DNA from 3 places in the Paenibacillus barengoltzii G22 genome. Region 3 is predicted to be linked to each of the others. Evidence: a T-box and tRNA genes for the amino acid it is inferred to sense, from the RefSeq annotation. Region 3 holds a T-box; the other regions hold tRNA genes.

Region 1 (3,316 bases), on a different contig from region 3:
GAGAATTTGAAATCAAACGCATCCCGGCCGTTCATATTCGGAATTTCCATCACGTTAACCGCTTGATTCGCATCCACGATCTTCGCGCCGTTGGCATATCCGTAATCCAGATCAAGCGCTAACGTTTTGTTGATAATGGCCGTGGACAAGTAAAAAAACGAATTGATTTTTTCGTCCAGCGCATAGTATGTTTTGCCGTCTCTGGCTTTCCATGAACAACGCAGAGGTCATAGCGGTCGATGTTCAGCTCCTGCGAATGGAGCTGTAGCTGTGTATCGATCCGAATGCCGTTCGCTTCACCGATGTTAAGCGCATTGGTCACCAGCGCATCGATTACGAGATGGCCGGTATTCACCCGATGATAAGCGTCTTCGACCTTATTTAGCGTAACCCGAATATGCTCTAACGCCGCAGCCGTATCCCCGCGCTTCATGCACTCTTCGATATATAGAAAATGCTGGTTTGTATCGTGGATGATGCGTTTAATCGACTTGAAGCTATGTACCGTTTTTTCATAGTTGGCGTCCTGATAGTCCATCTGCCGCTGCAATTGGAAGTTCTCCTGCTGGATTTGGAACTTATCCATCATCGTGTCAAACATATAGATCACCAAGACATTCAGGAGCAACAGCCCAATGACCCAAATGAAGAAATGCAGATTCTTCTCACTGGTCGCCGCCAGCAAATTGACCTGATAGATGCTGAACACCGGTACGAACAGGAAGAGCAGGTAATAGCCGGGCTTTAACGGATACGTTCGCCGTTTGGCCACCATCCGGATCAACTGAATGACGACAAACATCAAAATGCAGGACAGCAACAAGGTTTTCGCGGACGCCGTAAAATTGGTAGGTTCAAAGTCCCGAAATTCATCCGCATCAAGCGTATAGAAAATAAAAATGGACAGCGAATTCACAATCGACATCAACACGCCGTACAACACGGTAAACATAAGTTTATTTTTCAACTCAACCTGGTACGTATCCGCCAGACTATAGATCAATAGCAGTGCCACGCCGGAGGCAAACCATTCCAAATCAAGCGTCAAATAGACCGATGCCAACAACGCGAATAGAACAAAATGCCCGAATCGCTGCGGTTTACGGGCCGCTCTTCCAAACACTGAATCAAAGAAGAAAATAATCTGAAACCCCAGCACAAACACGCTGCTGATCAGAATCGGAAGATTAAATGGAATCATGGGTAATATCCTTCATCACTTTATATTTGGTATAGAAATCCTTCACTTCTTTCACTTTCGAGCGTCCGATTGGCAGCTCCAGCCCGTTCGACATCTGTACGAAATTGCCCGCAAATTTAACCACGTGATTGAGGTTGATGATAATCGAACGATGGATCTGCAAGAAATGGCTGTCCTTTAGCGCTTCCGCATACTTCGTGATCAGCCCCTTACTTTCAACCACCTTGGAAACAGTGATAACCTTGAGTTTATTTTTCATCGTTAGGCTCTTGGCGGATTCGATCGCGATAATCTCCTCATGCTTCAGCACCACTTCTTCATAGCCGGACTGGACGATCAGAAATTTCTTCTCTTGCGCTTGGATGTAATGACAGAGCTTAAGCACCTTCTCCTCCAGCACGGAGGGCTCAACGGGCTTAATCAGATATTGAAAAATAAACACGTCCAAGCTCTCCACCATATAATCAGGATAACTCGTCAAAAAGATAATCTGCTCATCCAGATGCTGAAGCTCCCGGATTTTGCGAGCTGCAGCAATGCCGTTGATCCCGCCCATCTCCACATCCAAAATGAGAATATGAAACGGCGTCTGCCCTTGTTCATAATGGGCCACCAGCGCCTCTCCCGAAGGGAACAGCTCGATATCAAATTCGATATTGGCTTTAAAAGATAACGTAAGCAGCATCTGCTTAATCTGCTCACGCTGCTGCTTCTCATCATCACAAATCGCCACACGGAACAATTCGGCCTCACCTCGCTTGTATGGATTACTCTCTTGCCCGCAGCTTTACGTGATTATCCCTTTCACTCCGCTGTTGCTGTTTATGCCTAGTATGCAAAAAAGCTCTTAAATTCTACAGGAGAATTCAAGAGCTTCTTGCAGTTTAAACGATGCGGTCGAGAGGACTCGAACCTCCACGGGGGGTTAGCCCACACGGACCTGAACCGTGCGCGTCTGCCAATTCCGCCACGACCGCTTAATGTGACCTCTCCGCGAAAGCCGTTAAAGCATTTTTCGCGGCGACAAGATATAAAATATCATGCGCCGCGAAAAGAGTCAAGGCTTTTTTTCAATTTATTCCACTGTAATGGCATGCAACTCGACTCGACCCGCCTCCACACTAACGGTTAGCGTGGTCTTCGCGGCCTCAACAAGTATGGCGCTGTAGCGGCTGACATCTCGGCTTGGAGAAATCGTCAGACGCGCTCTCTCAACCCCATCCTGCTTCAACGCGATCACCGTTTCTTCCCGGCAAATCAACTCCAGCATCGCCGTGTTGCCTGCCTCGATGCCGCAGAACGAATAGGCGGCAAACTCGCCGTCCGCAAGCTCGAGCGCGAGATTTTGCCAGCCGCAATCAAACCCGAACTTCTTCGGTTGCGGCTCATCCGAGATCGGCACGATTTTCATGCCCGTTTGGGCCCGGTATTTATAAATGTTCCCTTCCGTGCGGCGTCCGCTGAACGAGATGCCTCTGCCCGGCAGCTCATCAAAATCTGTACCGCGAACCCGACAACCCGGCTTGCGGAAGGCCGCCGCGGTTACCTCTGGACGGGGAGTGCAGTTCTCTACCTTGATGTTATCTAAATAAGCATCAAGAATCTGCCGCGTGCGCTCATAACTTGGTCGTGCTCCACCTTCGACATAAGCCAGCAGCTCGTCCCAGCCATCAGGTTTGTTCACCGAATACGGCGAATTGGCGCGCTCCATCTTCTTCCACGGCCATAAGTTGTAGCCGATACCCAGCGACAAGGCTAACGGATACATCGCCGCAAACCATTCCAGCTCATTCTCCCCGGTCTCGCCAAGCCATAGCGGTTGGTCCAGCGTCTCGGACAGCTTAAGGAACTCCTCGTACGCTTCTTTGCCGGGTTTGCAAGCGTACCGATGGAAATGGATCACCATATTGGGATCATAACGTTTATAAAATACAGCCGTATTCGTCGCCCAGTGATGCCCTTCCACCGACAGCAGATGCCGGTCGTCAATTTCCCGAATCGCTGCGATTACTTCCTCATAGAATGCCGCCAGCCGCCGAACGAGGTAATCCTCGTGCTTGCCTTCCATTAAACCGGGACGAACCGGCTCATTTAATAGGTCGTACCCGCCGACAA
Region 2 (3,316 bases), on a different contig from region 3:
CATAATGCAAAAATGGTTCGATATACTCCTCCTCTTGCACGGCTAGCACTAATTTGATTGGAATCTCAATCCCCTCCTTCAAGGAAAACGAGAACAAAAAAAGCACCGCCCAATAACCCGATTTAACAATCGAGTAATGGACGGTGCTACCGTTCCGAATTCCTGGATTTTACAGTAAGAATATCACATTTATGGATGATAGACAAGACCTTTTCTTAGTTTCTATTATATAACTCTCTATAATTACCGATCCTCCAAAAACCGCTCCCTCAGCTCCCGGGTCGGCACAAGGCAAGTCTCGTCCTTCCCAAACCAACGGTAACGATGTTTGGCGATGAATCGATAGACGGCATCCCGAAGTCCCTTGGGGACAACGATCAGCGCGTACAGCAGCGGCCAGGGGGAGCGTAAGCCTCTAGCAATTCGCAGCGCCGCCGCCGAGCGGATATAATAGGTTCCATTTTCGATCAACACGACGCTGTCCAGCGACTCCTCATGCGCTCCTGCCGCTCGCAGCAGCCGGCTCCCTGCCTGGGATTGCAGCGAGGCAAAGCGGAACCGCCCAGCCGGGTCATGTTTGATAATAAACTTGACCGCTCCCTGGCATAAATGGCAGACGCCGTCAAATAAAATCACATGTTCATTCCGTTCATCCCATTGAGTTGACATGCTCCTGGCCTCCTCTCCCGTACAGAGGGTAACACATACGTTATCTACTAGAATATATGAAAAAAGCACGGGACCATTCCCGTGCTTGCTGTCGCCAGCTGGCCAAAGCGTTTTTACTAGGACGTCAGCTTCTCCAGCCACTGTCCTTCTACCATCTGACGGTTGATTTCATCCGAAAACTTCTCCATACATCCGCAAATGAAGTCTTTACGGCAGACCGGGCAAGGTGTCTTTTGCAGCCTGCTGACGTTGGTTAACCGCCATTCGGGATTACGGTGGTAAAACACGCGGCACGCCGTACCATCGGCCAGATTCACGATAAACTCGTATAATCCGTCATTCTCGTTGCTGCCGGCCTTGGTCACATTTACAACATTCGGTCTGTAAGCCATGTTATCACCCGTATTATCAAATTTCGTTCCACAGAGCACAGCTCTTTTAGTACTTAGACATATTAATGAATTTTTATCGGCGTGTCAACTTGAAAACCTGCCCAAACGGCTTGATTTGACGCACTTTTCGCAAGATTTTTATTAATATGTGCAAAAAGTCACCTTCCCATACTCACATGCTCCACCAATTCAAAGGAATCAAAAAAAGAACTTCCCGGATTCCTCCGAGAAGTTCTTCTGTCATGCGGTAGAGAGGACTCGAACCTCCACGGGCGTACGCCCACTACCCCCTCAAGATAGCGTGTCTGCCATTCCACCACTACCGCATATGTTAAGTCTAGGTTCAGACGAACATGGTAATTATAGCTTTGCCGTCTTCAAAAGTAAAGTGGAATTATTTGTCCATCCGACCGGTCTTCCGCCTACGGTAACGGACAAATTCGATATATTCCCGAACAAAAGCTCGCTCGGCTTCGGTTAACGTGCCGATGAACGAGCTCCAGTCTTTATCGGTGGTGGTGGTATATTCCGTTCTATGATCCTGCACGTACTCCGCCTGTTTTTCCTTTCCCGTCATAAGCCAATCCAGACTAACATCGAAAAAAGCCGCGATCTCAATCAATTTATTCGTGCTCGGCGTGGACTTTCCCCGCTTCCAATCCCCGAAGTTCCCGGTACTGATCCCCAATTCGAGGCAAAACGCCTTTTTGGTCATGCCGGCGTTTTTAATCAGCAGTTCAATACGTTCGTAGATTGACAACTTCTCTCCAACCTTCCTCAACAGCTTTGATGACGCATTTAAGTAATTTATAAGTTGTGTAATAACTTAGATGCGTTTATAATAGAGTGAAATGCTGGAACTATACCTATATCTTAACATACGACTGGCAAGTACTTAATAGGTCGGAAGACTGCCCTCAGTTTCATGACAGGAGCGTACCCGCCATGAGTGACAACTTCCAATGGAAGGCACCCTATCATTCTTTGAATCAAAGTGTTGCAATCATTGAACCGAATGGAACGATCGTCTCTGTCAACCGAACTTGGGCCAAACGTGCCGCCTCTTTGGGTGTTGCTCACGGCTGGGCACGGCCCGGATTAAACATTTTTCAGTTTTTTCAGCAGGGGCCGCATCATCATCGTTATTTTAACCCCCATCTGCTGTTGGATCAATTTTCCAAAATATTAAACGGGGAAGCCGACCATATTGAGATTGAATTCAAGGTTCCCTCCAACGATGACGAGCTCTGGTTTCTCGCCGAATTAACTCCTTATGCCGAAGAGGACGCCTCTTCACCTCAAGGCATCGTGATCACCTGCACCAACATCACCCGGATAAAGCGTCTGCAACTTCAAATTCAGCATGAGCTCGCACATACCCGCACGCTCCGAGGGCTGCTTCCCATTTGTGCCGTATGTAAGAAGATCAAGGATGAAGGCAACAACAGATGGTGTAACACCGAGGCTTACCTGATCCAGCATACCCACGCTGAATTTACGCATGACATTTGCCCTGATTGCATCCGGGCTTTATATCCCAAATATTCCTCGAACCTGGACTTGCCGCCCCAGCAGGAACCATAATGAACTCAGCTGAGCGTTAGTGTAACGGACGTTCAGCTTTGTCCTGGGCTGCCGAAATTCGTCGTGATAACATTCGGCTGAGTTGCTGCCCCAGTGTAGCACCAGCCAAGCCTCCGGCAATCAAGCCGATGCCCCCAAGCTGGAGCATCCCTGCGAAGGTGGCGAGCACGGCCCCACAGCCAGCTGCGGCTAGGAATGGCACAGTACGCTCGCCCCCGGCAAGCAACGCGATGAAGAGCGTCGGCAGCGCAAAAGTTAAAACTTCCGCCAATTCTGCGGTAACGAAGCTCCCCAATCCAGTGCCTACCGCTGTACCGGCAATCCACGACCCATAAATCGCCAATGCGAAAGTAATATAATAAGCAGGCGATATCGGCTCCCCTTGGGCTGCCCGGCTGGAAGTGACCGCGAACCCTTCATCGGTTAGGCCAATCGCTGCCAACCATTTGGGGAATTCCCGCCATGTCGACAGGTAAGGTCCCATCGTTGCTCCATAGAGGACATGACGCATGTTTAACAGCAGCAGTGTCGTTACGATGGTCACGGGAGCCGCAGCGGATGCCAACATACCTAACAGCATAAACTGGGCCCCTCCCGAGAAGATCCAAACCGAACTGAACACAGTCATTCCCCCCGGCATTCCACCCGCCGCAGCTAGCACACCGTAAGTC
Region 3 (3,316 bases):
ATCGGGATCGGCTCCCCCCAATACCGTTGACGGCTGAACAGCCAGTCGCGCAGACGGTAAGTCACTTTACCGCGGCCTTTGCCGTTCTCCTCCAGCCAGGAAATCATCTTCTTAATGGCTTCCTCTTTGCCCAGGCCGTTCAAGAAGCCGGAGTTCACATGGGCTCCGTCGCCCGTATAAGCCTCTTTCGACAGATCGCCGCCCTCAACCACCTCGATGATCGGCAGATCATACTGTTTGGCGAATTCATAGTCGCGCTCATCATGCCCTGGTACAGCCATGATCGCACCGGTTCCGTAACCCGCCAGCACGTAGTCGGCAATCCAGATCGGCAGCTTCTCTCCATTGACCGGATTGATCGCGTACGCGCCGGTGAATACCCCAGTTTTCTCCTTAGCCAGGTCGGTACGTTCCAGATCGCTCTTCCGCGCCGCTTGGTCTTGGTAAGCTTCAACCGCTTGGCGTTGAGCATCGGTCGTGATCTTCTTAACCAGTTCATGTTCTGGAGCAAGCACCGCATACGTCGCTCCAAACAGCGTATCCGGACGAGTCGTAAAGACCGTCAGAGACGCATCATGACCTTCGATTTCGAATACGACTTCCGCACCTTCGGATTTCCCAATCCAGTTGCGTTGCATATCCTTGATGCTTTCCGACCAATCCAGTTCCTCCAGGTCTTCCAGCAGCCGTTCAGCGTATTCGGTAATTTTCAGCACCCATTGACGCATCGGCTTGCGGATGACCGGATGGCCGCCGCGCTCACTCTTGCCGTCAATGACCTCTTCGTTCGCCAGCACCGTACCCAATGCCGGGCACCAGTTCACTGGAACTTCGGCCACATAGGCCAGACCTTTTTTATACAGTTGGAGAAAAATCCACTGCGTCCATTTATAATAATTCGGATCAGTTGTACTGATCTCGCGGTCCCAATCGTAAGAGAAGCCCAGCGACTTGATTTGGCGCCGGAAGTTGTTGATGTTCTTCACCGTGATGTCACGCGGATGTTCGCCCGTATCGAGCGCATGCTGCTCTGCTGGCAACCCGAAAGCATCCCAACCCATCGGATGAAGTACGTTATAGCCGCGCATCCGTTTGAAGCGAGAGACGATGTCTGTAGCTGTATACCCCTCCGGATGGCCTACATGGAGGCCTGCTCCCGATGGATAAGGGAACATGTCAAGCGCGTAAAACTTCGGTTTCCCCGCCTCTTCCCGTGTTTTAAAAGTTTGATGCTTTTCCCAATAAGCCTGCCATTTCGGTTCAATGGCCTGGGCCCGGTAAACGTCATGGGGCACATTTTGGTCCGCCATAATTCAAAATCCTCCTTGAAAACAACAATTTGAAATGCGGGATCCACGTCATAAGCCGACGAGGTGAACTCCCTAAAATCAAAAAACCTCCCGACCCGTAGCGTTATGATCGCTAGGGACGAGAGGAGATTTCCCGTGGTACCACCCTAGTTAGCATCGGACATGCTTTGTCCTAGCTCCCTTTGCACCCTTAACGCGGGCAAGACGATGATGATTTGCGCATCATAACTCCAAGGCGAGTTCATCTGCATTCCCCAACCGGCTTGCACCAAACGCCGGCTCTCTGGATGGCGGAATCCAAATTACTATTCCTCTTCAAAGTTCCACAATATAGAATTGAATTATCAATTATTATATAAAATAATGCCACATATCGTCAACGTTGGTTCCGATTCCTTGCGTTCAAAAATTTTTCATCCGTCCCCCCCTTTACAGCTTCGCCTAAAAGTGTATAATGTATTAATGTTTCCCCCAAATTAATAATATTGCTGACGAGACGTGGCTCAGCTTGGTAGAGCGCTTGCTTCGGGAGCAAGAGGTCGCAGGTTCAAATCCTGTCGTCTCGATACTTATGACACCAACATCGCGGACATGGGCCGCGATTTTTTTATTGCCCTTATAGGGCTGAGAGATCATGAACCAACCTCATGCACAACCCCTGAACAGTGAAGTTACTTAAACTAACCCCATCCTCGCTTTCTAAAACAACTCTCAGAAGCTGCCCCGCATTGATCTTCTGCCAAGGAGTTGTAAATGTCGCATTTCTATGATGATTCCTGTAGTCCTCGTGCATCTTCTTCTCATCTTCATTAAAGAGGCCCTTAAGAACTTCCGGATGATCCATTTCAAAGCACACCGCAATCCGATCAAATTTTACCTGAGGGTCACACCTAAGTTCCTCAAGGTTCGAAACGGGAATTTTCTTGGCTGAATAGGTTTGAATCAGGAACTTCTCAACTTCTTGAAGAGAAGAATTTGTGGATTGATTTGGGGGGAGTTTGTTCATAGAGATCGGCTCCTTAACCAGAATTCAAAAAATAAATGCTCTCCAGCGATGTTCCAAGTATACTATATGTTAAGAAGTACCCATTAGGAGGGATTCCAGTGAATATGTGGGAGAAACAAGAGAAAGATCAGCTTAAAGAGTATCAACGCAAGCCTTTCATCAATTTGGCGGATTCGATGAATCGTGCTGAAATCGGAGATTGGAACGCTTTAGCAAAAGGCGGTGTTTGGACCACCCTCGTCATCCTCGTCGGACTCCTTCTCTTCTTCTCCTTTAGATTCTAACAGCATTCCGCACTGATTTTATCAGTTCCATCCTGCTTCGGCCTTCCAATTCTTCAGAAATGCTTCGGCTTTTTGCGGATCGACCTTGAGCAAGGTCCGATACTCCAGCATTTTGCGTAGAGTGTCCAGCATTTGATCGTACTCTTTCTTTTTGTCCTCAATCTCCTTCATCTTGCTTCGGATCCATTCGATGGTTTGTTCGTTCGTGCTCGTATGGGCATCGTGCTCCTGCAGCACATCCTTCAATTCAGCCAGCGAACAGCCGATAGATTGGAATTTCTTAATCATCCTCAATCTCTCGACATCACAAGCTTGTACAACACGGCGCAGGTGGGCCCAGCGACGCGGGAGCTTCTCGGCTGGAAACCGGTGCAACCCGGGCTGATCGCTGATCTTGAGTCAGGACACTATTTTGCATAAAAAATAAGGATGCCCCACTAGCCCTTCACGGCTCTTGGGACATCCCCTTTTTACGACATTTTAAGCTCCGCCGTCGCCTGAAAACGTCCTCGCTCCTTAATCGGAAGCGGCAAGCCCATGTTCTGCAGCTCAGCGTAAATCCAATCCGCGTGGTACTCATAGACGGTTTCAATTCTGTACTGCTGTTCTGCGTTGCTGGTTCTTGCCTCAACGGAATCACTCCGTTCAAGATCAGCCTCGACCAGTAACTGTCGATGCTCGGCAAGCAGCTGCTGCAAAATCACCAAATGCTCATA

Evidence for each region. A T-box is a leader RNA that pairs with one kind of tRNA and senses whether it is charged. The one in region 3 lies ahead of leuS (leucine--tRNA ligase), so its partner is inferred to be a tRNA-Leu.
Region 1: it encodes a tRNA-Leu, which carries the amino acid that the T-box ahead of leuS (leucine--tRNA ligase) is inferred to sense. The anticodon was not compared.
Region 2: it encodes a tRNA-Leu, which carries the amino acid that the T-box ahead of leuS (leucine--tRNA ligase) is inferred to sense. The anticodon was not compared.

What each region holds. Positions count from the first base shown of each region.
Region 1 covers NZ_KE159653.1:547,382-550,697, forward strand. Annotated here, with positions in the region: gene C812_RS10810 (hypothetical protein) at 1-149, opposite strand, end outside; gene C812_RS10815 (ATP-binding protein) at 119-1,201, opposite strand; gene C812_RS10820 (LytR/AlgR family response regulator transcription factor) at 1,188-1,943, opposite strand; tRNA gene C812_RS10825 (tRNA-Leu) at 2,094-2,178, opposite strand; gene C812_RS10830 (glycoside hydrolase family 5 protein) at 2,277-3,316, opposite strand, start outside.
Region 2 covers NZ_KE159653.1:1,002,893-1,006,208, forward strand. Annotated here, with positions in the region: gene C812_RS12935 (CpaE/TadZ family protein) at 1-106, opposite strand, end outside; gene C812_RS12940 (thiol-disulfide oxidoreductase DCC family protein) at 244-669, opposite strand; gene C812_RS12945 (hypothetical protein) at 786-1,061, opposite strand; tRNA gene C812_RS12950 (tRNA-Leu) at 1,305-1,387, opposite strand; gene C812_RS12955 (helix-turn-helix domain-containing protein) at 1,456-1,776, opposite strand; gene C812_RS12960 (PAS domain-containing protein) at 2,007-2,645, shown strand; gene C812_RS12965 (AzlC family ABC transporter permease) at 2,662-3,316, opposite strand, start outside.
Region 3 covers NZ_KE159652.1:860,103-863,418, reverse strand. Annotated here, with positions in the region: gene leuS (leucine--tRNA ligase) at 1-1,310, opposite strand, end outside; T-box leader at 1,422-1,638, opposite strand; tRNA gene C812_RS04030 (tRNA-Pro) at 1,803-1,876, shown strand; gene C812_RS04025 (hypothetical protein) at 1,927-2,316, opposite strand; gene C812_RS04020 (hypothetical protein) at 2,415-2,600, shown strand; gene C812_RS04015 (MerR family DNA-binding protein) at 2,622-2,888, opposite strand; gene C812_RS04010 (FUSC family protein) at 3,071-3,316, opposite strand, start outside.